Regions from separate parts of the Streptomyces speibonae genome, predicted to be linked through region 2. Evidence: riboswitches for the same ligand, from Rfam matches in the RefSeq annotation. Region 2 holds a riboswitch; the other holds the start of a gene.
What was found. Region 2 has a riboswitch for S-adenosylmethionine ahead of thrC (threonine synthase). Riboswitches for the same ligand answer to the same signal wherever they lie in the genome.
Positions count from the first base shown of each region.

Region 1: another riboswitch for S-adenosylmethionine. It lies ahead of AC5L3C_RS27980 (aminotransferase class V-fold PLP-dependent enzyme); the one in region 2 lies ahead of thrC (threonine synthase).

Region 1 covers NZ_OZ480260.1:6,224,168-6,234,778, forward strand. Annotated here, with positions in the region: gene ctaD (aa3-type cytochrome oxidase subunit I) at 1-829, shown strand, start outside; gene AC5L3C_RS27940 (cytochrome c oxidase subunit 4) at 826-1,224, shown strand; gene AC5L3C_RS27945 (L,D-transpeptidase) at 1,353-2,705, shown strand; gene AC5L3C_RS27950 (response regulator) at 2,769-3,170, opposite strand; gene ctaE (aa3-type cytochrome oxidase subunit III) at 3,398-4,009, shown strand; gene qcrC (cytochrome bc1 complex diheme cytochrome c subunit) at 4,090-4,902, shown strand; gene qcrA (cytochrome bc1 complex Rieske iron-sulfur subunit) at 4,899-5,957, shown strand; gene qcrB (cytochrome bc1 complex cytochrome b subunit) at 5,954-7,591, shown strand; gene trpD (anthranilate phosphoribosyltransferase) at 7,758-8,822, shown strand; SAM riboswitch class IV at 8,908-9,024, shown strand; gene AC5L3C_RS27980 (aminotransferase class V-fold PLP-dependent enzyme) at 9,211-10,593, shown strand.
Region 2 covers NZ_OZ480260.1:4,509,939-4,520,549, reverse strand. Annotated here, with positions in the region: gene AC5L3C_RS20580 (GNAT family N-acetyltransferase) at 1-663, shown strand, start outside; gene AC5L3C_RS20575 (DUF4031 domain-containing protein) at 645-923, opposite strand; gene AC5L3C_RS20570 (DUF8819 family protein) at 920-1,321, opposite strand; gene AC5L3C_RS20565 (MurR/RpiR family transcriptional regulator) at 1,378-2,319, shown strand; gene murQ (N-acetylmuramic acid 6-phosphate etherase) at 2,379-3,320, shown strand; gene AC5L3C_RS20555 (hypothetical protein) at 3,382-3,951, shown strand; gene groL (chaperonin GroEL) at 4,046-5,668, opposite strand; gene AC5L3C_RS20545 (cold-shock protein) at 6,077-6,280, opposite strand; gene AC5L3C_RS20540 (ubiquitin-like small modifier protein 1) at 6,711-6,986, opposite strand; gene thrC (threonine synthase) at 7,051-8,346, opposite strand; SAM riboswitch class I at 8,365-8,512, opposite strand; gene AC5L3C_RS20530 (glucosyl-3-phosphoglycerate synthase) at 8,651-9,622, shown strand; gene AC5L3C_RS20525 (hypothetical protein) at 9,666-10,349, opposite strand; gene AC5L3C_RS20520 (alpha,alpha-trehalose-phosphate synthase (UDP-forming)) at 10,505-10,611, shown strand, end outside.

The DNA.
Region 1 (10,611 bases), 1.7 Mb from region 2:
GACGATCTCGATCGCGGGTCTGTCGGTGACCGTCTGGGCGCACCACATGTATGCCACGGGCGGGGTGCTGCTGCCGTTCTTCTCCTTCATGACCTTCCTGATCGCGGTCCCGACCGGTGTGAAGTTCTTCAACTGGATCGGCACCATGTGGAAGGGCAGTCTCTCCTTCGAGACACCGATGCTGTGGACGCTGGGCTTCCTGATCACCTTCGTCTTCGGTGGTCTGACGGGCGTCATCCTGGCCTCGCCGCCGCTGGACTTCCACGTCACGGACTCGTACTTCGTGGTGGCGCACTTCCACTACGTGGTGTTCGGCACCGTGGTGTTCGCGATGTTCGCCGGCTTCCACTTCTGGTGGCCGAAGTTCACCGGCAAGCTGCTCGACGAGCGGCTCGGCAAGATCACCTTCTGGACGCTGTTCATCGGCTTCCACGGCACCTTCCTCGTCCAGCACTGGCTGGGTGTCGAGGGCATGCCGCGCCGGTACGCCGACTACCTGGCGGCCGACGGCTTCACCGCCCTGAACACGGTGTCCACGATCGCCTCGTTCCTGCTCGGCCTGTCGCTGCTGCCGTTCTTCTACAACGTCTGGAAGACCGCCAAGTACGGCAAGCCGGTCGGCGTCGACGACCCGTGGGGCTACGGCCGCTCCCTGGAGTGGGCGACCTCCAGCCCGCCGCCGCGGCACAACTTCATCACCCTGCCGCGCATCCGCAGCGAATCGCCGGCGTTCGACCTGCACCACCCGGAGATCGCCGCACTCGACGAGCTCGAGAACGCCGGTCACGGTGAGAAGGCCCTCTCCGGCGGCAAGGAGGCCGGCAAGTGAAGATCCAGGGCAAGATGTTCATGTGGCTGAGCGTCTTCTTCCTGCTCGTAGCCGTGGTCTACGGCGTGTGGTCGAAGGAGCCGGTCGGCACCACCGCCCTCTTCCTGGCGTTCGGCCTGAGCATCATGATCGGCTTCTACCTGGGCTTCACCGCCCGGCGGGTCGATGTGGGCGCGCAGGACGACAAGGAAGCGGACGTCGCGGACGACGCCGGCGAGGTCGGGTTCTTCAGCCCGCACAGCTGGCAGCCGCTCTTCCTCGCCGTGGGCGGCGCCCTGGCCTTCATGGGCGTCGCGATCGGCTGGTGGCTGATGTACTTCTCGGCCCCGCTGCTCCTGCTGGGCATCTGGGGCTGGGTCTTCGAGTACTACCACGGTGAGAGCCGCACCCAGTAGCACGCCGCACGGCACTCAGGGGCCCGGACACTCCGTCAGGAGCGTCCGGGCCCCGCTTTTCCCTCGGATCCTCACCCGTTCGGGCCGTCCAGTGAGCCAAGCCCCGCGCCGCTTCCTAGCGTGAGGCCATGAGACACACCACGTCCCCCCGTGCCACGGGCGCGCGCCGGAGCCGCCTCGCCCGCCGGAGCCGCCTCGCCCGCCGGAGCCGCCTCGCCCGCCGGAGCCGCCTCGCCCGCCGGAGCCGCCTCGCCGGCCGCGCCCTCCTGGTGATCGTCCTCGGCGGCGCGGGCGTCACCGGCTGCTCCTCCGACGGCGATCCGCTGTCCGCCGAGCCGTACGACGCGGCGGACCAGATCTCCTTCAGCGTGTCCGCCGACGGGGGCAAGCCCGCCGACCCCGACAAGCCCCTGGAGATCGTCGCCGAGGACTCCGACGGGCGGATCACGGACGTCACCGCCGTGGACGCCACAGGACGCCACCTGGCGGGCGAACTGGCCGCCGACGGCAGCAGGTGGCACAGCACCACCCCGCTGGCCGCCGGCGCCCAGTACACGGTCCGGGTGAGCACCGAGGACGAGGACGGCGCCCCCGGCCGCAAGGTCGTCACCTTCACCACCGGCCGGCCCGCCGCCGCCAAGAAGCTGGCCGTCACCTTCGGGCCCGAGGCGGGGACGTACGGCGTCGGCCAGCCCGTCACCGCCGAACTGAACGAACCCGTCAAGGACCCGGCCCAGCGCGCCGTCGTGGAACGCGCCCTCAAGGTCACCTCCACGCCCGCCGTGACCGGCACCTGGCACTGGGTCGACGACAAGAAGCTGCACTACCGGCCCAAGGACTACTGGCCCGCCCACGCCACCATCGAGGTCCGCAGCAATCTGGAGGGCATCAAGGTCGGCGACCGGCTCCGGGGCGGCACCGCCAAGCCGCTGACGCTCCGCACCGGTGACCGGGTCATAGCCCTCACCGACGCCGCCGCGCACCAGCTGACGCTCTTCAAGAACGGCGAGGAGATCAAGAAGGTCCCGGTCACCACCGGCAAGCCCGGCTTCGAGACCCGCAACGGCGTCAAGGTGGTGCTCGCCAAGGAACCCTTCGTACGCATGCGCAGCAGCACCGTCGGCATCGCCGAGGGCTCGGCGGAGTCGTACGACCTGGACGTCCGCTTCGCCACCCGGGTGACCTGGAGCGGCGAGTACGTGCACGCCGCTCCGTGGTCCGTCGGCTCCCAGGGCTACGCCAACGTCAGCCACGGCTGCGTCGGCATGAGCACCGCCAACGCCGAGTGGTTCTTCGACACCGTCCGCCAGGGCGACATCGTGGAGGTGGTCAACTCGGCCGGCGACACCATGGAACCCTTCGGCAACGGCTTCGGCGACTGGAACCTCGACTGGCCCAAGTGGCAAGCGGGCAGCGCCCTCACCACCAACAAGACCCCGAGCACGTCCGACCGGGCCCGCCTGAGGCCACAAACCGCTTAGGACGCCTCAGGGGCAGCCCCGCAGGGGCGCCGCAGCCGCCGCCCCACCGGAAGAACCGAGCTCCTAGGCGCTCTGCAACCGCTTCTCCCGCAGCAGGGACGCCAACGCCGACGCGAACTCCACCGGCTCGACCGGCAAGGTCACCGCCGCCTCCGCCCGACTCCACGTCGCCAGCCACGCATCCTGCGGACGCCCGATCAGCAACAGCACCGGCGGCGCGTTGAACACCTCGTCCTTGATCTGCCGACACAGCCCCATGCCCCCCATCGGCACGGCCTCGCCGTCCAGCACGCACACGTCGATGCCGCCCCGCTCCAGCTCCGTGAGGACGGCCGCGTGCGTCGCGCACTCCACGAACTCCACTACGGGCACGTCCGGAGCCGGCCGCCGCCCGGTGGCGAGGCGCACCTGCTCCCGGGTGTTGGCGTCGTCGCTGTAGACCAGCACCGTGGCGGTCGCCTGCATTGTTCCTCCACGCGTCAGAAAGAGGGCACGACTCTGTCGGGAACTTCGGGTACCGATGGCGCGGATGCTACCCCGTCCCACCGCTTGTCAACACTGGTTCGGACACCTCTTCGACAGGGGGCCGCCGCGTGCCCCGGATGGGCCATCCGGGCAGTCCAGGAGGGGGGAACACACCGAACGGCACCCCCGGGAGTGAGGGCGGGATAAGCGACCGACATAATGTCGGCGTGGCGACAGCAACGACAGTAGACACCGGGCACGCGCACCCGTCGGTCAACCGACCGAACCTCACCAGCGTCGGAACCATCATCTGGCTGAGTTCCGAGCTGATGTTCTTCGCGGCCCTCTTCGCGATGTACTTCACCCTGCGATCGGTGACCGGACCCGACTTCTGGTCGGAGAAGGCCGACCTGCTGAACTTCCCGTTCGCGGCGACGAACACCACGATCCTGGTGCTCTCCTCGCTCACCTGCCAGCTCGGCGTCTTCGCCGCCGAGCGCGGTGACGTGAAGAAGCTCCGGATGTGGTTCATCGTCACCTTCATCATGGGCGCGGTGTTCATCGGCGGCCAGATCTTCGAGTACACGGAGCTGGTCAAGCACGAGGGCCTGTCCCTCTCCTCCGATGCGTACGGGTCGGCCTTCTACCTGACCACCGGCTTCCACGGGCTGCACGTGACGGGCGGCCTGTTTGCCTTCCTGCTGGTCCTGGGCCGGACCTACGCGGCCCGGAGGTTCACTCATGACCAGGCGACGGCGGCCATCGTCGTGTCCTACTACTGGCACTTCGTCGATGTCGTCTGGATCGGCCTCTTCGCCACGATCTACATGATCAAGTAGCGGGACCGCATCCGCGCGCGCTGGAAGCAGCGCACCAACCAGAAGCATCGACGCAGAAGATCCTGACACCGGGGTAATCCGTGAAAAAGCTCTCCGCACGACGACGCCACCCGCTGGCGGCGCTCGTCGTCCTACTCCTCGCTCTGGCATGTACCGGGGGGCTCTACGCCGTGTTCGCACCCGCGGACAAGGCGCAGGCCGAGGAAACCGCCCAGTCCCTGACCGTCGAGGAGGGCAAGAAGCTCTACGCGGTCGGCTGCGCCAGCTGCCACGGCACCGGCGGTCAGGGCACCTCCGACGGTCCGAGCCTGGTGGGCGTGGGCGCCGCCGCGGTCGACTTCCAGGTGAGCACCGGCCGTATGCCGGCCGCCACCTCGCAGTCCGCGCAGGTCCCGGCGAAGCCGGCCGTCTACACCCAGGCCGAGATCGACCAGCTGGCGGCGTACATCGCCTCCCTGGGCGCCGGCCCGGCCGTCCCCACCGAGGAGCAGTACGGCCCCGAGGGCGCCGACGCCGCCAAGGGCGGCGAGCTGTTCCGCAACAACTGCGCGCAGTGCCACAACTTCACCGGCAAGGGCGGTGCGCTCACGCACGGCAAGTACGCCCCGAGCCTCGAGGACGTCGCGCCGAAGCACATCTACGAGGCCATGCTCACCGGCCCGCAGAACATGCCCTCCTTCCCGGACAGCACGCTGTCGGAGCAGAACAAGAAGGACATCATCGCGTACCTGCACGCGGTCAACAGCGATGAGTCCGAGAGCCCCGGCGGCCTCTCCCTCGGCGGGCTCGGCCCCGTCTCGGAGGGTCTGTTCGCGTGGGTCTTCGGACTGGGCGCGCTGATCGCGGTCGCCGTCTGGGTCGCCGCTCGGACCGCAAAGGCCAAGAAGTCATGAGTACCCAAGACATTCCCGAAGAGAACCTGCCCGCAGCGCAGGACGCCGCCCTCGGCGTCGTAGAGGCGGCGGACGAGAAGAACCCGTTCGCCGACCCGGGCCTGCCGCCGCACGAGCCCCGCGTGCAGGACATCGACGAGCGGGCCGCCAAGCGGTCCGAGCGCACGGTCGCCCTGCTGTTCACGCTGTCGATGCTGGCCACCGTCGGCTTCATCGCCGCGTACGTGACGATCCCGGTCGACGAGTCGGTCTTCATCTGGCCCATCGGCCACATCAGCGCGCTGAACTTCGCGCTGGGCATGACCCTCGGCGTCGCCCTGTTCGCCATCGGCGCCGGCGCGGTCCACTGGGCGCGCACGCTGATGTCGGACCACGAGCTCGCCGACGAGCGTCACCCGATCGAGGCCTCCCCCTCGGTCAAGGCGAAGGTCATGGACGACTTCCGCCAGGGTGCCAAGGAGTCCGCGCTCGGCCGCCGCAAGCTGATCCGCAACACGATGTTCGGCGCGCTCGCCCTGTTCCCGCTCTCCGGCGTGGTGCTGCTGCGTGACCTCGGGCCGCTGCCCGGCACCAAGCTGCGCCACACCCTGTGGTCCAAGGGCAAGCTGCTCGTCAACATGAACACCAACGAGCCGCTGCGGCCGTCGGACCTCATCGTGGGCTCCCTGACCTTCGCCAAGCCCGAGGGCCTGGAGGAGCACGACCACGGCTTCCAGACCGAGATCGCCAAGGCCGCACTGATGCTGGTCCGCATCCAGCCGGACGACATCAAGGACAAGCGGGCGCTCGAGTGGTCCCACGAGGGCATCCTCGCGTACTCGAAGATCTGCACCCACGTCGGTTGCCCGATCTCCCTGTACGAGCAGCAGACGCATCACGCGCTGTGCCCCTGTCACCAGTCCACCTTCGACCTCGCCGACGGTGCCCGGGTCATCTTCGGTCCCGCCGGTCACGCCCTGCCGCAGCTGCGCATCGGCGTGAACGACGAGGGCTACCTCGAAGCGCTCGGCGACTTCGACGAGCCCGTCGGTCCTGCCTTCTGGGAGCGCGGATGAGTACCACAACGACCCCCGAGTCCCGCTCGCGCGGGAAGGCACCGGCCGGCGAAAAGGTCGCCGACTGGGCTGACGGCCGGCTGGGGATCTACTCCCTGGCCAAGGCCAACATGCGGAAGATCTTCCCCGACCACTGGTCGTTCATGCTGGGCGAGGTCTGCCTCTACAGCTTCCTCATCATCATCCTCACGGGTGTGTACCTGACGCTGTTCTTCCACCCGTCGATGAACGAGGTGGAGTACCACGGCAGCTACGTGCCGCTGCAGGGCCAGCTGATGAGTGAGGCCTTCAAGTCGACGCTGGACATCAGCTTCGACGTCCGTGGCGGTCTGCTCATCCGGCAGATCCACCACTGGGCGGCCCTGGTCTTCCTGGCCGGCATGTTCGTGCACATGATGCGCGTGTTCTTCACCGGCGCGTTCCGCAAGCCGCGTGAGATCAACTGGCTGTTCGGCTTCCTGCTGTTCGTCCTGGGCATGTTCACCGGTTTCACCGGCTACTCGCTCCCGGACGACCTGCTCTCCGGCACCGGTATCCGCTTCATGGAGGGCGCGATCCTGTCCGTGCCGATCGTCGGCACGTACATCTCGTTCTTCCTCTTCGGCGGCGAGTTCCCCGGCGACGACTTCGTGGCCCGGTTCTTCTCGATCCACGTCCTGCTGCTGCCGGGCATCATGCTCGGCCTCGTGGTGGCGCACCTGATCCTGGTCTTCTACCACAAGCACACGCAGTTCGCGGGTCCCGGCAAGACCAACAAGAACGTCGTCGGCATGCCGCTGCTCCCGGTGTACATGGCCAAGGCCGGAGGCTTCTTCTTCCTGGTCTTCGGTGTGCTGGCGGCCGTCTCGGCGATCGCCACGATCAACCCGGTCTGGAACATCGGCCCCTACCGGCCCGACATGGTCTCCACCGGCGCCCAGCCGGACTGGTACATGGGCTTCTCCGAGGGCCTGATCCGTGTCATGCCGGGCTGGGAGATCAACTTCTGGGGTCACACGCTCGTCCTGGGTGTGTTCATCCCGCTGATGATCTTCCCGCTGGTCCTGGTCGCCATCGCGGTGTACCCGTTCATCGAGTCCTGGATCACCGGCGACAAGCGCGAGCACCACATCCTGGACCGCCCGCGCAACGCCCCGACCCGCACCGCCTTCGGCGTCGCATGGATCACGCTGTACTTCGTGCTCCTGGTCGGTGGTGGCAACGACATCTGGGCCACCCACTTCAACCTGTCGATCAACGCCATCACCTGGTTCGTCCGGGTCGCGTTCTTCGTGGCGCCGGTCCTGGCGTTCGTGGTCACCAAGCGGATCTGCCTCGGCCTGCAGCGCCGGGACAAGGAGAAGGTGCTGCACGGCCGCGAGTCGGGCATCATCAAGCGCCTGCCGCACGGCGAGTTCATCGAGGTGCACGAGCCGCTCAGCCAGGAGCAGCTGTACACCCTCACCGCGCACGAGCAGCCCCAGCCGCTCGAGCTCGGCCCGGAGGTCGACGAGAACGGCGTCCGGCGCAAGGTGAAGATGACCGAGAAGCTGCGCGCCAAGCTCAGCAAGGGGTACTACGGCCCGGAGTCGCAGATCGCGAAGCCGACCGTCGAGGAGTACAAGGAGATCACGAGCGGCCACGGCCACCACTGATCGCCCGCAGCACCTCACCCCAGTCGCCACACGACGGCGAAGGGCCCCCGTCCGTTCTTCGGACGGGGGCCCTTCGCCGTCCCCGGAGCTGGATAGGGTGGAGCCCCGGGGCACCTCGCGGTCCCCGTGCCCCCCGGAACTCATCCACGACCCATCAGGAGCGGCCATGAGCGCTGTGACCCCCGCTGGAGGCGACACCGCGGCGGGCCGCTCCTGGCCCGCTCTGCTGAACGGACTGCTGGACGGCCGGGACCTGTCCGCCGACGACACCGCCTGGGCGATGGACCTGATCATGCGCGGCGAGGCGACCGACGCGCAGATCGCCGGCTTCGCGGTCTCCCTGCGGGCCAAGGGCGAGACGGTCGACGAGATCACCGGCTGTGTACGGGCGCTGTACGACCACGCCAACGTCATCGAGGTGCCCGGCGCGACGGTCGACATCGTCGGCACCGGCGGCGACGGCGCGAAAACGGTGAACATCTCCACGATGTCCTCGATCGTGGTGGCCGGCACCGGCGCGAAGGTCGTCAAGCACGGCAACCGCGCCGCGTCCTCGGCCTCCGGCGCCTCCGACGTCCTGGAGAAGCTGGGCGTCAACCTCGAACTGACCCCGCGCCGGGTCGCCGAGGTCGCCGAGGAGGCCGGGATCACCTTCTGCTTCGCGGTGAAGTTCCACCCCGCGCTGCGTCACGTCGCCGCCGCCCGCGGTCAGCTGGGCATCCGCACGGTGTTCAACTTTCTCGGCCCGCTGGCCAATCCGGCACGGGTCAAGGCGCAGGCGGTCGGGGTCGCCGACCCCCGGATGGCCCCCATCATGGCGGGCGTGTTCGCCGGACGCGGGCACTCCTCGCTGGTGTTCCGCGGCGACGACGGCCTGGACGAGCTGACCACCACCGCCACCTCCAAGGTGTGGGTGGTCCGCGACGGCAAGGTCGACGAGCAGACCTTCGACCCGCGTGACGTCGGCCTCGACCTCGTGCCGGTCGAGGCCCTGCGCGGCGCCGACGCCTCCTACAACGCCGAGGTCGCCCGCCGGCTGCTGGACGGCGAACAGGGCCCGGTGCGGGACGCGGTCCTGCTGAACTCGGCGGCCGCCCTGGTCGCCCTGGAGCCCGGCTCCGGCACTCTCACCGAGCAGATCCGCGCGGGCATGGCGAAGGCGGCCGAGGCCATCGACTCGGGGGCCGCCAAGCGGGTCCTGGAGCGCTGGGTGGCCGTCAGCAACGCGTAGGCGTTCCCCGCGGTGGGACGGTGGGATGTCCCGCGATCCGGACACGGGTTGCGGGACATCGATCACCTCACGTATTTTCCTGGCAGGTCATGAGCGACAGCCATCAGGCCCCGGCCGGCTGTCCGGCAACCCTCCGTCCGTGGCGGGGTGCCCCGGGTGAGGACCAGGCCGTGAGCAGCAGGGCTCACGGCAAGCGCGGACCCCTCGAAACACCAGGGGTCCTGGTCGTCGAGGAGCTTTCCGTGAGCAAGCGAATGCGTTAGGGCTGCCGAGCCCCGCCTCCGCACACCCTTTTCCTTCCTCCTCCGCGCTCGAGCGTGCCGTACCGCGCCCTGCCGTGCCGTACCCGCTCGCGCGAGGATTCCGCCTGCCCCACGGGAGTTCCGTCATGTCCGCCTCCGCCGCCTCCGTCTCCGCCGTCGCCGCCGACCCGTCCCTGTCCTGTCCGCTGCCCGTGCTCGGCCGGGACGTCACCGTCCCGCTCGTCACCGGCGGCGAGGTCACCTACGCCGCCCTCGACTATGCCGCCAGCGCGCCCGCCCTCCAGCGTGTGTGGGACGACGTGGCCGCCTACGCCCCCTACTACGGCAGCGTCCACCGCGGCGCCGGCTACCTCTCCCAGCTCTCCACCGACCTGTTCGAGGCCGCCCGCAGGACCGTCGCGGAGTTCCTCGACTGCCGCGACGGCGACCAGGTGGTCTTCACCCGGTCCACCACCGACTCCCTGAACCTGCTCGCCGCGGCGCTCCCCGACGGCTGCGAGGTCTTCGTCTTCGAGACCGAGCACCACGCCTCCCTGCTGCCCTGGCGCGACACCCGCGTCACCTGCCTCGACGCCCCGAGCAGCCCGCGCCGGGCCGTGGAGACCCTCGAACGTGCCCTCGCCGCCCGGGACCCGCACGGGCCGGCCCTGGTCTGTGTCACCGGCGCCTCCAACGTCACCGGTGAGCTGTGGCCGGTACGGGAGCTGGCCGCCGCCGCCCACGCGCACGGCGCGCGCATCGTGCTGGACGCCGCCCAGCTCGCCCCGCACCGCGCGGTGAGCGTGAGAGGCCTCGACGTCGACTGGGTCGCCTTCTCGGGGCACAAGCTGTACGCGCCCTTCGGCTCCGGTGTGCTGGCCGGCCGCGCGGACTGGCTGCGCGCCGCCGAGCCCTACCTCGCGGGCGGCGGGGCCAGCCGCACGGTCACCCGGCGCGCGGACGGGGGAGTGGACGTGGAGTGGCACGACGGCGCCGCCCGCCACGAGGCCGGCTCGCCCAACGTCATCGGCGCCTACGCCCTCGCCTCCGCCTGCAAGGCGCTCACCGAGGCCGGTTTCGACACGCTGGCCGCGCGCGAGGAGCGGCTGATCCGCGCGGTGCGCGAAGGGCTGGCGGACGTCCCCGAGGTGCGGTTCCTCTCCCTCTTCGGGGACGACGCCCCGCGCGTGGGGGTGCTGTCGTTCGTCGTCGAGGGCTGGAACAGCTCCCACTTCGCCGCCGCGCTCTCCGCGGAGTACGGCATCGGCGTACGGGACGGCCTGTTCTGCGCGCACCCGCTGGTGCGGCGGCTGCTCGGCGGCGATCCGGGGGCGCAGGGGGAGTGCGGGGCGCCCGAGGCGGCGGCGCCGGGGGAGACGTCCCTGAACGCGATCCGGGTCAGCTTCGGCGCGGGCACGCCGGACGAACACGTGGAACGCTTCGTACGAGCGGTACGCGAACTCGTCCACGAGGGCGCCCGCTGGACCTACCACACGGAAAACGGCCGCTGCGTGCCCAATCCTGCCTGAGGCGCTCCAGCCCGTCCG
Region 2 (10,611 bases):
GCCGAGGGGATGGGGATCGACTACGAACCGCCCGCCGAGCTGGCCTCCTTCGTGCTCACCCGGATCTTCCCGCAGGTCAAGCCGGGTCCCACACCGTGGCAAACGCTGCTGTGGGCGACCGGGCGCGGCGATCTGCCGGGGCGGGAGCCGGTCACCGCCTGGCGGTGGAGCAACAACCCGGTGCTCCGTTCGGAGCGGCTGGCCCTGGAGGGTGTCACCCCGGCGGCCGCCGCCGATCTGTCCCTGGCGGGCGACGGCGGCTTCGCGTGGGTCGGCGGGGCCGCGGCCGACGGCACCCGCGAGGGCGCCGGGATCATGGTCAAGCAGTACGAGGAGGGCGTGTTCCACCCGGAGTGGGGCATGTACGCGCTGGTGAGGCGCGAGGACGACCTGGCGGTCGGCGCGATGGGCTTCCACGGGGTCCCGGACGGCGACGGCCGGGTCGAGATCGGCTACGACCTCGTGGTGGGCGCCCGTGGCCACGGCTACGCCACCGAGGCGCTGCGCACCCTGTCGCGCTGGGCGCTGGAGCAGGACGGCGTGCGGACCGTGGCCGCCGTCGTCGACCACGAGAACGTGCCCTCGCAGAACGTCGTCACCCGGGCCGGCTTCACCCGGGTCTCCGAGGACGTGGGGCAGATCTCCTACGAACTGCGCCGCTGAGCCGCCCGTTTGCGCCGCCGCAGCCCCGCCCCGTGCAGCAGCACCACCACCTGGCGGCTGCTCACCTCGACGGCCCCCGCGCGCACCGCGTCGGCGTACCGGTGCCCGGGGATGTCGTAGTGGTCGCGTTCGAAGGCACGGCGGGAGACGCCCAGACGGTGGGCGAAGGCGTGCAGTTCGGCGTAGGAGAGGTCGCTGACGAGGTGGGACCAGAGCAGACCGTGGCCGGGCCAGGTGGGCGGGTCGATGTACACGGTCACGAGGGCATCGCCCCGCCCAGCGAGCCCACCGAGGCGACCTTCACGCCCGCCTTGTGGCAGACCCAGTGCGGGTCGGGGCCGAGCTCCGGCTCCACCTCCAGCGCGTGCGGGTCGCCGGTGCCGCACACCGGGCACAGGGGCCAGCGCCCGTACCGCTCCAGGAGGGCGTCCTGGACGTCCTGGGCGACCAGGCCAGGGAGGAAGGCGACCCCGTCCGGCCACTGCTCGACCCACCAGCGCCGGTGCGCCACGGAGTCCTCCACCATGGACACCACGTCCGCCTCGGCGACCTCGTGGGCGACCAGGTCGGCGAGCACGAGGGCGCGCGCGGCGTGCAACGCTTGTTCCAGGGGGCCGACCGGTCGGGTGCCGGGTTCGCCGTGGGGCTCGGGATCCATGTCCCTATTGTGCGCACTCTTGACCGCGAGGCCGCAGCGAAAATATCTTTCACTGTGTGACCAATGACCTGAAGGAAACTTTCGCGGGTGGTGCGGGTGGCACCGCACCGGCCCCGCCCGCGCCCGCCGCCCTCGCGGCGAAGGTGCGCACGCTGGCGCCGTCGATGACGCGTTCCATGCAGCGGGTCGCCGAAGCCGTCGCCGACGACCCGGCCGGCTGCGCCGCCCTCACGGTCACCGGCCTCGCCGAGCTCACCGGCACCAGCGAGGCCACCGTCGTCCGCACCGCCCGGCTGCTCGGCTACCCCGGCTACCGCGACCTGCGTCTGGCGCTGGCCGGTCTCGCCGCCCAGCAGCAGTCCGGGCGCGCGCCCGCCATCACCACGGACATCGCGGTGGACGACCCCATAGCCGACGTCGTGGCCAAACTCGCCTACGACGAGCAGCAGACCCTCGCCGACACCGCGGCCGGTCTCGACACCGTGCAGCTCGCCGCCGCCGTGACCGCCCTGGCCGGCGCCCGGCGCACCGATGTGTACGGGGTGGGCGCGTCGGGTCTCGTCGCCCAGGACCTCATCCAGAAGCTGCTGCGCATAGGCCTGTTGGCGCACGCCCACAGCGACCCGCACCTCGCGGTCACCAACGCGGTGCAGCTCCGCCCGGGCGACGTGGCGATCGCCATCACCCACTCCGGGACGACCGGCGACGTCGTGGAACCGCTCCGGGTGGCCTTCGAGCACGGGGCGACGACGGTGGCGGTCACCGGCCGCCCGGACGGCCCCGTCACGCAGTACGCCGACCACGTCCTGACCACCTCCACGGCCCGGGAGAGCGAGCTGCGGCCCGCCGCGATGTCCTCCCGGACGGGACAACTGCTGGTCGTGGACTGCCTGTTCGTGGGGGTCGCGCAGCGGACCTACGAGGCGGCGGCGCCGGCGCTGGCCGCGTCGTACGAGGCGCTGGCGCACCGGCACCGGGCGCCCCGCAAGGGACCGTAGACCGGCACAGCCCCGCGCCCCGAGGCAGGCTGCCCGACCCCGAACCTGAAAGATCCGCCATGACTTCCACCTCCCACCACCGCGACCTGCGCGCCCAGTTGGAGACGCTGACCACCGAGGCGTTCCGGCCGGAACTGGCGGACGTCGACCGGCTGCCGACCCTCGAGATCGCGCGCCTGATGAACCGCGAGGACGCCACCGTGGCCGGTGCCGTCGCCGAGCAGGTACCGGCGATCGCCGCCGCCATCGACGCCGTCGCCGAGCGGATGGCCCGCGGCGGCCGGCTCATCCACGCGGGCGCGGGCACCGCCGGCCGGCTGGGCGTGCTGGACGCCTCCGAGTGCCCGCCGACCTTCAACACCGCCCCCGAGCGGGTCGTCGGCCTGATCGCGGGCGGCCCCGGCGCCATGGTCACCTCCGTCGAGGGCGCCGAGGACTCCCCCGAGCTGGCCGAGGCCGACCTGGCCGCACTGAAGCTGACCCCCGACGACACGGTGGTCGGCATCTCCGCCTCCGGCCGCACCCCCTACGCCATCGGCGCCGTCACCCACGCCCGCGCCCGGGGCGCCCTCACCGTGGGCCTGGCCTGCAACCGGGGCAGCGCGCTGGCCGCCGCGGCCGAGCACGGCATCGAGGTCGTCGTCGGCCCGGAGTTCCTCACCGGCTCCACCCGCCTCAAGGCCGGTACGGCACAGAAGCTGGTGCTGAACATGCTGTCGACGATCACGATGATCCGGCTGGGCAAGACGTACGGGAACCTGATGGTCGACGTCCGCGCCTCCAACGAGAAGCTGCGCGCCCGCTCCCGCCGTATCGTCGCCCAGGCGACGGGCGCGGCGGACGACGTCGTCGAGCGTGCCCTGACCGCCACGGACGGCGAGGTCAAACCCGCGATCCTGGTCATCCTGGCCGACATCGACGGCCCCACGGCCGCCCGCCTCCTGACCGAGTCCGACGGCCACCTGCGCGCCGCGCTGGCCGAGGCGGGCTTCGGCGCGTAGGGCGGTGTCCCGTCCCCCGGCGGGCGGCGGATACTGGGGGGACCCGACCCGGAGACGCATCATGAACCACGCGCAGCTCACCGCCCTGGGCCGCGCCCTGCGTGTGCTCGGGGAGCACGGCGAGGCGCTGTCCGCCGACACGCCGGACGCCCGGCTGCACGAAGTGAAGAACGATCTGCGGCGCGCCCTGGACCTGCTGGAGGAGAGCGTCACCACGGCCGCGCCCAGCACGCGCTGCGCCGAGCACCCCACGGGCCCGGTCGACGAGAGCGCCCCGGACCTGTGCCTGCTCTGCGAGACCCGGCGCCGCGCCGCCCGCCGCGCCGAGTTCAACGGCCCCGCCCCGCAGCCCCGGCCCGCCGAGCCCGCGCCGTCCCGGTACGGGGTGCGCGGCGACCGGCCGCAGCCGCAGCAGCGGTGGCTGCCGGAGGCGTGGAACGGCCAGGCGTGGCAGCTGTGCGGGACACCGCGCAGGGACCGGCGCGAGGCGGAGCTGTTCATCGCGGCACAGCGGCGAGGATCACGGCCCGCCATGGCGTACCGGATCGTGCACGAGTTCACCGACTACGAGGTGCTGCGCGTCTGGGGCACCCCGGTCAGGGTGGACATCGAGCCGATGGGCAATCTCTGAGCCGTCCCCGAACGGCGCGAGGGCGGCACCCCCTGCCGAAGCAGGGGGTGCCGCCCTCGGTCACGCGACGGACGGATCCGATCCTCGGGGAGGATCAGAAGTCCATGTCACCGCCCGGCATGCCGCCGCCGGCCGGCGCGGCGGCCTTCTCCGGCTTGTCGGCGATGACGGCCTCGGTGGTCAGGAACAGCGCGGCGATGGAGGCGGCGTTCTGCAGCGCGGAACGGGTCACCTTCGCCGGGTCGATGATGCCTTCCTTGACCAGGTCGACGTACTCGCCGGTCGCGGCGTTCAGGCCGTGGCCCGGGGTCAGGTTGCGCACCTTCTCCACCACGACACCGCCCTCGAGGCCGGCGTTGACGGCGATCTGCTTCAGCGGGGCCTCGAGCGCGATGCGCACGGCGTTGGCGCCGGTCGCCTCGTCGCCCTCGAGCTCCAGCTTCTCGAAGACCTGGGTGGCCTGGAGCAGGGCCACGCCGCCACCGGCGACGATGCCCTCCTCGACGGCCGCCTTGGCGTTGCGCACGGCGTCCTCGATGCGGTGCTTGCGCTCCTTGAGCTCCACCTCGGTGGCGGCACCGGCCTTGATGACCGCGACACCGCCGGCGAGCTTCGCCAGGCGCTCCTGCAGCTTCTCGCGGTCGTAGTCCGAGTCGCTGTTCTCGATCTCGGCGCGGATCTGGTTCACGCGGCCCTGGACCTGGTCCGCGGAGCCGGCACCGTCGACGATGGTGGTCTCGTCCTTGGTGATGACGACCTTGCGGGCCTTGCCGAGCAGGTCGAGCGTGGCGTTCTCCAGCTTGAGGCCGACCTCCTCGGAGATGACCTCGCCGCCCGTGAGGATCGCGATGTCGCCGAGCATGGCCTTGCGGCGGTCACCGAAGCCCGGGGCCTTGACGGCGACGGACTTGAAGGTGCCGCGGATCTTGTTGACGACCAGGGTCGACAGGGCCTCGCCCTCGACGTCCTCGGCGATGATCAGCAGCGGCTTGCCCGACTGCATGACCTTCTCCAGGAGCGGGAGCAGGTCCTTGACGTTGGAGATCTTGGAGTTCGCGATCAGGATGTACGGGTCGTCGAGGACGGCCTCCATACGCTCCATGTCGGTGGCGAAGTACGCCGAGATGTAGCCCTTGTCGAAGCGCATACCCTCGGTGAGCTCCAGCTCCAGACCGAAGGTCTGGGACTCCTCGACGGTGATGACGCCTTCCTTGCCGACCTTGTCCATGGCCTCGGCGATGAGCTCGCCGATCTGGGTGTCGGCGGCGGAGATGGAGGCCGTGGAGGCGATCTGCTCCTTGGTCTCGACGTCCTTGGCCTGCTCCAGCAGGGCGGCGGAGACGGCCTCGACGGCCTTCTCGATACCGCGCTTCAGGGCCATCGGGTTGGCACCGGCGGCAACGTTGCGCAGGCCCTCCTTGACCAGGGCCTGGGCGAGCACGGTCGCGGTGGTCGTACCGTCACCGGCGACGTCGTCCGTCTTCTTGGCGACTTCCTTGACCAGCTCGGCGCCGATCTTCTCGTACGCGTCCTCGAGCTCGATCTCCTTGGCGATGGAGACACCATCGTTGGTGATCGTGGGGGCGCCCCACTTCTTCTCGAGGACGACGTTGCGGCCCTTGGGGCCGAGCGTCACCTTCACGGCGTCCGCGAGCTGGTTCATGCCGCGCTCGAGGCCGCGCCGCGCCTCCTCGTCGAACGCGATGATCTTGGCCATGTGAAGTGGTCCCTCCAGGACTGGGGGTGATTCCTTCGGACCGCGCCCGCGCCCGCGACGGACGGCTCGCCGGCCCCGTGGTTCCTTGCCCCACACGGCCCGCGGGCCTCACCGACCCGGTCCTCGTTGTCACTCTCACCATCAGAGTGCTAACGCCAATGATTAGCACTCGACCCACCCGAGTGCAAGGCGCGCCCGCGAAGCGGGCTCGTCGTGGGGTGGCGGTCGGGTGACGGGTGGGCGCAAGCGCCCAGGGGGCGCACACGGGAGCGCTCAGCCGCGCGCGGACGGCGCGGAGCGGCGAGGGCGGGCATGGTGAAGGGCATGGTGAAGGGCATGGTGAAGGGCCCGCACCCCGAGGGGGACGGGCCCTTCACCGGCAGAAGATTCTAGCGGCCGGTAGCGCGTTCAGGCGCTGACACGAACCATGTCGGCCTGCGGGCCCTTCTGGCCCTGCGAGATCTCGAACTCGACCCGCTGGCCTTCTTCGAGGGTGCGGTAGCCGTCCATCTGAATCGCGCTGTAGTGGACGAAAACATCCGCACCACCGTCGACCGCGATGAAGCCGTACCCCTTCTCCGCGTTGAACCACTTGACGGTGCCCTGAGCCATGCCTAACTCCCCTATTACTGGCCCTTGCACAGATCCACACTTCGCGGATCCGGGTCAGACCTCACCCCCCAACGGTTGGGGGCGTGCGCCGGAACGCGTCGACCGCGGCTGAATGTATCTGTCCAACTGCCGTCTGCAACAGGTCAATCGGACGAGAAATCTGGACGCCGCCGGTCCGGAATGTGGCGAGAATTCGTCTGAATTCAGGGCAAGTCGGGCCGGACAATCGGCACAAATGCCGCGAGAAGGGCCCAGACTTTGGCTACTTCCAGTCGGGCGTGCGGCAGAAATTCAGGGTGCTCGATCAGTGGATCAGGAGCGCGTTCCCCAACCCTACCGCGTTCAACCCCACGGAATTGCCCCCTCCGCATCTCTTACGGAAGGGGCAGGTTCCCCTACGTTCGGTCACCGTCATTACCGAAGGTAATGATCAGCCGCCGGCCACCGCCGGGATGATCGACACACCGGCGCCGTCCGGGGTGGCCGTCTCCAGCCCCTGCTCGAACCGCACGTCGTCGTCGTTCACGTAGACGTTGACGAACCGCCGCAGCTTGCCCTGGTCGTCCAGGACCCGGGCGGCGATGCCCGTGTGGTTCTTCTCCAGATCGGAGATGACCTCCCCGAGGGTGGCCCCCTCGGCGGTCACCTCGGCCTTGCCGCCGGTGTAGGTGCGCAAGATGGTAGGGATCCGAACAGTAACGCTCACTTTTGAAACCTCCGGTCAGGTGCCAACAGCCCCGCAGACGAAAAACTCAGACAAGCCGAACAACTCAGACAAGCCCGGCTTCACGGAACGACTCCAGGCTCGGACGGATCGTCGCCGTCAGCCCCGTGCCGGCCACCGCGTCCAGCGTCTTCAGACCATCACCCGTGTTCAGCACGACCGTGGTCAGGGACGGGTCGAGCACACCGCTCCCGAGGAGCTTCTTCGTCACGCCGACCGTGACGCCCCCCGCGGTCTCCGCGAAGATCCCCTCGGTCCGCGCGAGCGTCTTGATCGCCTCGACGATCTGCTCGTCGGTGACGTCCTCCACCGCACCGCCCGTGCGCCGCGCGATGTCCAGGACGTACGGCCCGTCCGCCGGGTTCCCGATCGCCAGCGACTTGGCGATCGTGTCCGGCTTCTGCGGACGTACGACGTCGTGCCCGGCCTTGTACGCGGTGGACACCGGCGAACAGCCCTCCGCCTGGGCGCCGAAGATCTTGTACGGCCGGTCCTCGACGAGCCCGAGCCTGATCAGCTCCTGAAGCCCCTTGTCGATCTTCGTGAGCTGCGAGCCGGAGGCGATCGGCACGACGATCTGGTCGGGCAGCCGCCATCCCAGCTGCTCGCAGATCTCGTACGCGAGGGTCTTGGACCCCTCCGCGTAGTACGGCCGCAGGTTGACGTTGACGAAGCCCCAGCCCTCGCCGGCCGGGTCGCCGATCAGCTCGGAGCAGAAACGGTTCACGTCGTCGTAGTTGCCCTCGATGCCGACGAGCTCCCCGCCGTAGACGGCGGCCATGACGACCTTGCCCTGCTCCAGGTCGTGCGGGATGAACACGCAGGAGCGCAGCCCCGCGCGGGCGGCGGCGGCGCCGACCGCGCCGGCCAGGTTGCCGGTCGAGGAGCAGGACAGGGTGGTGAAGCCGAAGGCGCGCGCGGCCTCGAGGGCCTGGGCCACGACGCGGTCCTTGAAGGAGTGCGTCGGGTTGCCGGAGTCGTCCTTGATGTACAGGCCGCCGGTGACGCCCAGCTCGCGGGCGAGGTTGTCGGCCTGGACGAGCTTGGTCCAGCCGGGGTTCAGGTTCGGCTTGGTCGCCACGTCCGCCGGGACGGGCAGCAGCGGCGCGTAGCGCCAGATGTTCGCGGGGCCCGCTTCGATGCGCCCCCGGAGCTCCTCGGTGTCGTAGGCCGAGAAGTCGTAGGCGATCTCCAGCGGGCCGAAACACTCCTCGCAGGCGAAGACCGGGCCGAGCGGCACGCGGTGACCGCATTCGCGGCAGGACAGCGCGGCGGCGGGGCCGAGGTCGACGGAGTTCGCGGCGGCGGAGTCGGTGGTGCTTGCGACAGTCTGCACAGCCATGTGAGGCGAGGCCCTTTCTCCTCATCTTCCTCACGACGCATCTCGCCGTGAGACGGATTTGGCACCTTCCCTAGCCGGGAGCCTCGCCACGTCCCTGTGACAAGAACCGACTGGAGGGTTGCCGGGGCTTCATCGGGCCGTATCCCTCTGCCCCTCTGGATGAGCGGTGTTCAGTTGTCCGCGCGACGACCCCGGCATGCGATGGTCATCGGCGTTGTTCAAGACTGTAACCGAAGGCCTGGAAGGTGGAGACAGTCCGTCCGAACCGCGAGATGGATCACGAGGCCAGTGAGGAGCCGGGAGCGTGCTGGAAGAAGTCGAGCGCTGGCTGACCGAGCGCTCGTGGTCCGTGGCCGACCGACCGCTCCACCGGATCCTGGCGGCGAAGCGTGCCACGGGCCAGACGGTGAGCGTGGTGCTGCCCGCGCTGAACGAGGAGACGACGGTCGGCGCGATCGTCTCGGCGGTCCGGCACGATCTGATGCTCCGGGTCCCGCTGGTCGACGAGGTCGTGGTGGTCGACTCGGGCTCGACCGACCGCACGGCCGAGGAGGCGGCGGCCGCCGGCGCGACGGTGGTGCACCGCGACGAGATCCTGCCCCGGCTGCCGGCGGTGCCCGGCAAGGGCGAGGTGCTGTGGCGGTCGCTGCTGGTCACCCGGGGCGACATCGTGTGCTTCGTCGACGCCGACCTCAGGGAGTTCTCCTCCGACTTCGTCTCCGGCATCGTCGGCCCGCTGCTCACCGAGCCCGGCGTGCAGCTGGTCAAGGCCATGTACGACCGTCCGCTCACGGTGCCCGGCGGACCCGCCCCCGGCACGGTCGCGGCCGGCCAGGGCGGCCGGGTGACGGAGCTGATGGCCCGCCCGCTGCTGAACATGCACTGGCCCCAGCTGGCCGGCTTCGTCCAGCCGCTGGGCGGCGAGTACGCGGCCCGCCGCACCCTGCTCGAACAGCTCCCGTTCCCGGTGGGCTACGGCGTCGAGCTCGGCATGCTGGTCGACGCCCTGCACCTGGTGGGCCTGGACGCGCTGGCCCAGGTCGACGTCGGGGTGCGCAAGCACCGGCACCAGGACGGCCACGCCCTCGGCCGCATGGCCGCCGCGATCTACCGCACCGCGCAGCTGCGGCTGGCCCGGGGCCAGATGCTCCGGCCGTCCCTGACCCAGTTCGAGCGGACCGGCGCCACCTTCGAACCCCGGACGTACTCCGTCGACACGGAGGAGCGGCCGCCGATGGCGGAGATCGCGGAGTACCGGGCCCGCAGAGTGGCCTGACCCCCTTTCCCGCCACCGGTCGGCCCGCCGACCGGCCGGCAGGTCAGCCGGCCACGCCGTCCGACCAGCGCCAGATGCCGCCGGAGTCCAGTGCGCAGGTCAGGTACTCGCCGCCGCGGCCGTGCGTGCTCAGTCCGCGGTGCTTCTTGGCGCAGAACTGGCCGTCGGCATAGCAGTTGCCCGCCGGGCTGGTGAGTTCGCAGGTGCCCGTACCGTCGCCGGTACCGCCCCCGGTGCCCCCGCTCCCGCCCGCGTCCCGGGTCTGCGGCGGCTCCGGCGTCGGGGTGGGCTTCGGGGTGTGCAGCAGCCGGCCGTCGCAGTCGCGGCCGTCGCGCGGGACGGTGAACGTCACGCCGCCGGAGCCGCCGCTCTGCTCGCAGACCGTCTCTCCGCTGCCCCAGGACGAAGCCCGCTTCCCGGTGCCCTCCAGGCGGACGGTGTAGCCGAGCCCCGCCTTCTCGGCCGCGCGGATGGCCGCCCCGACGCGGTCGCCGGTGTGGTCCGGCAACGTGACGAGGTCCGGCGTGGGCGTCGGGTCCGGCGCCTCGGTGGTGGCGGACAGCTCGGGTGCGGGGCTGCTGCCGGGCGTCGTCGTGACCGCCGCGGGCCGGTCGTCCGCGCCCTCCGTGCCCGTGCCTCCGTCGCCGCAGCCGGCCAGGGCCAGCGCGGAGGCCGCGATCAGTGCCGTCGTGCCGGCGAACCTGCGTGCGCGCACGCGTATCGGCATGCGTATGGGCATGGCGCCCACCCCCCTGATGTTGAAATGTGCACCACGCATCCTCGTATCGTTCACAACTTCTACACAACCCGCGTGACCACATCGCCACCGAGGTGACGCACCGGCACGTTTGAGGTTCAGGGTGCCGGGCTAGGTTGTGGCGTATGGCTGCAAGCTTCGGAGCTGCTCAGGTGCTGGTCGCCTCCAACCGGGGACCGGTGTCGTACGAGGTGGGAGAGGACGGCTCGCTGCGGGCCAAACGGGGCGGCGG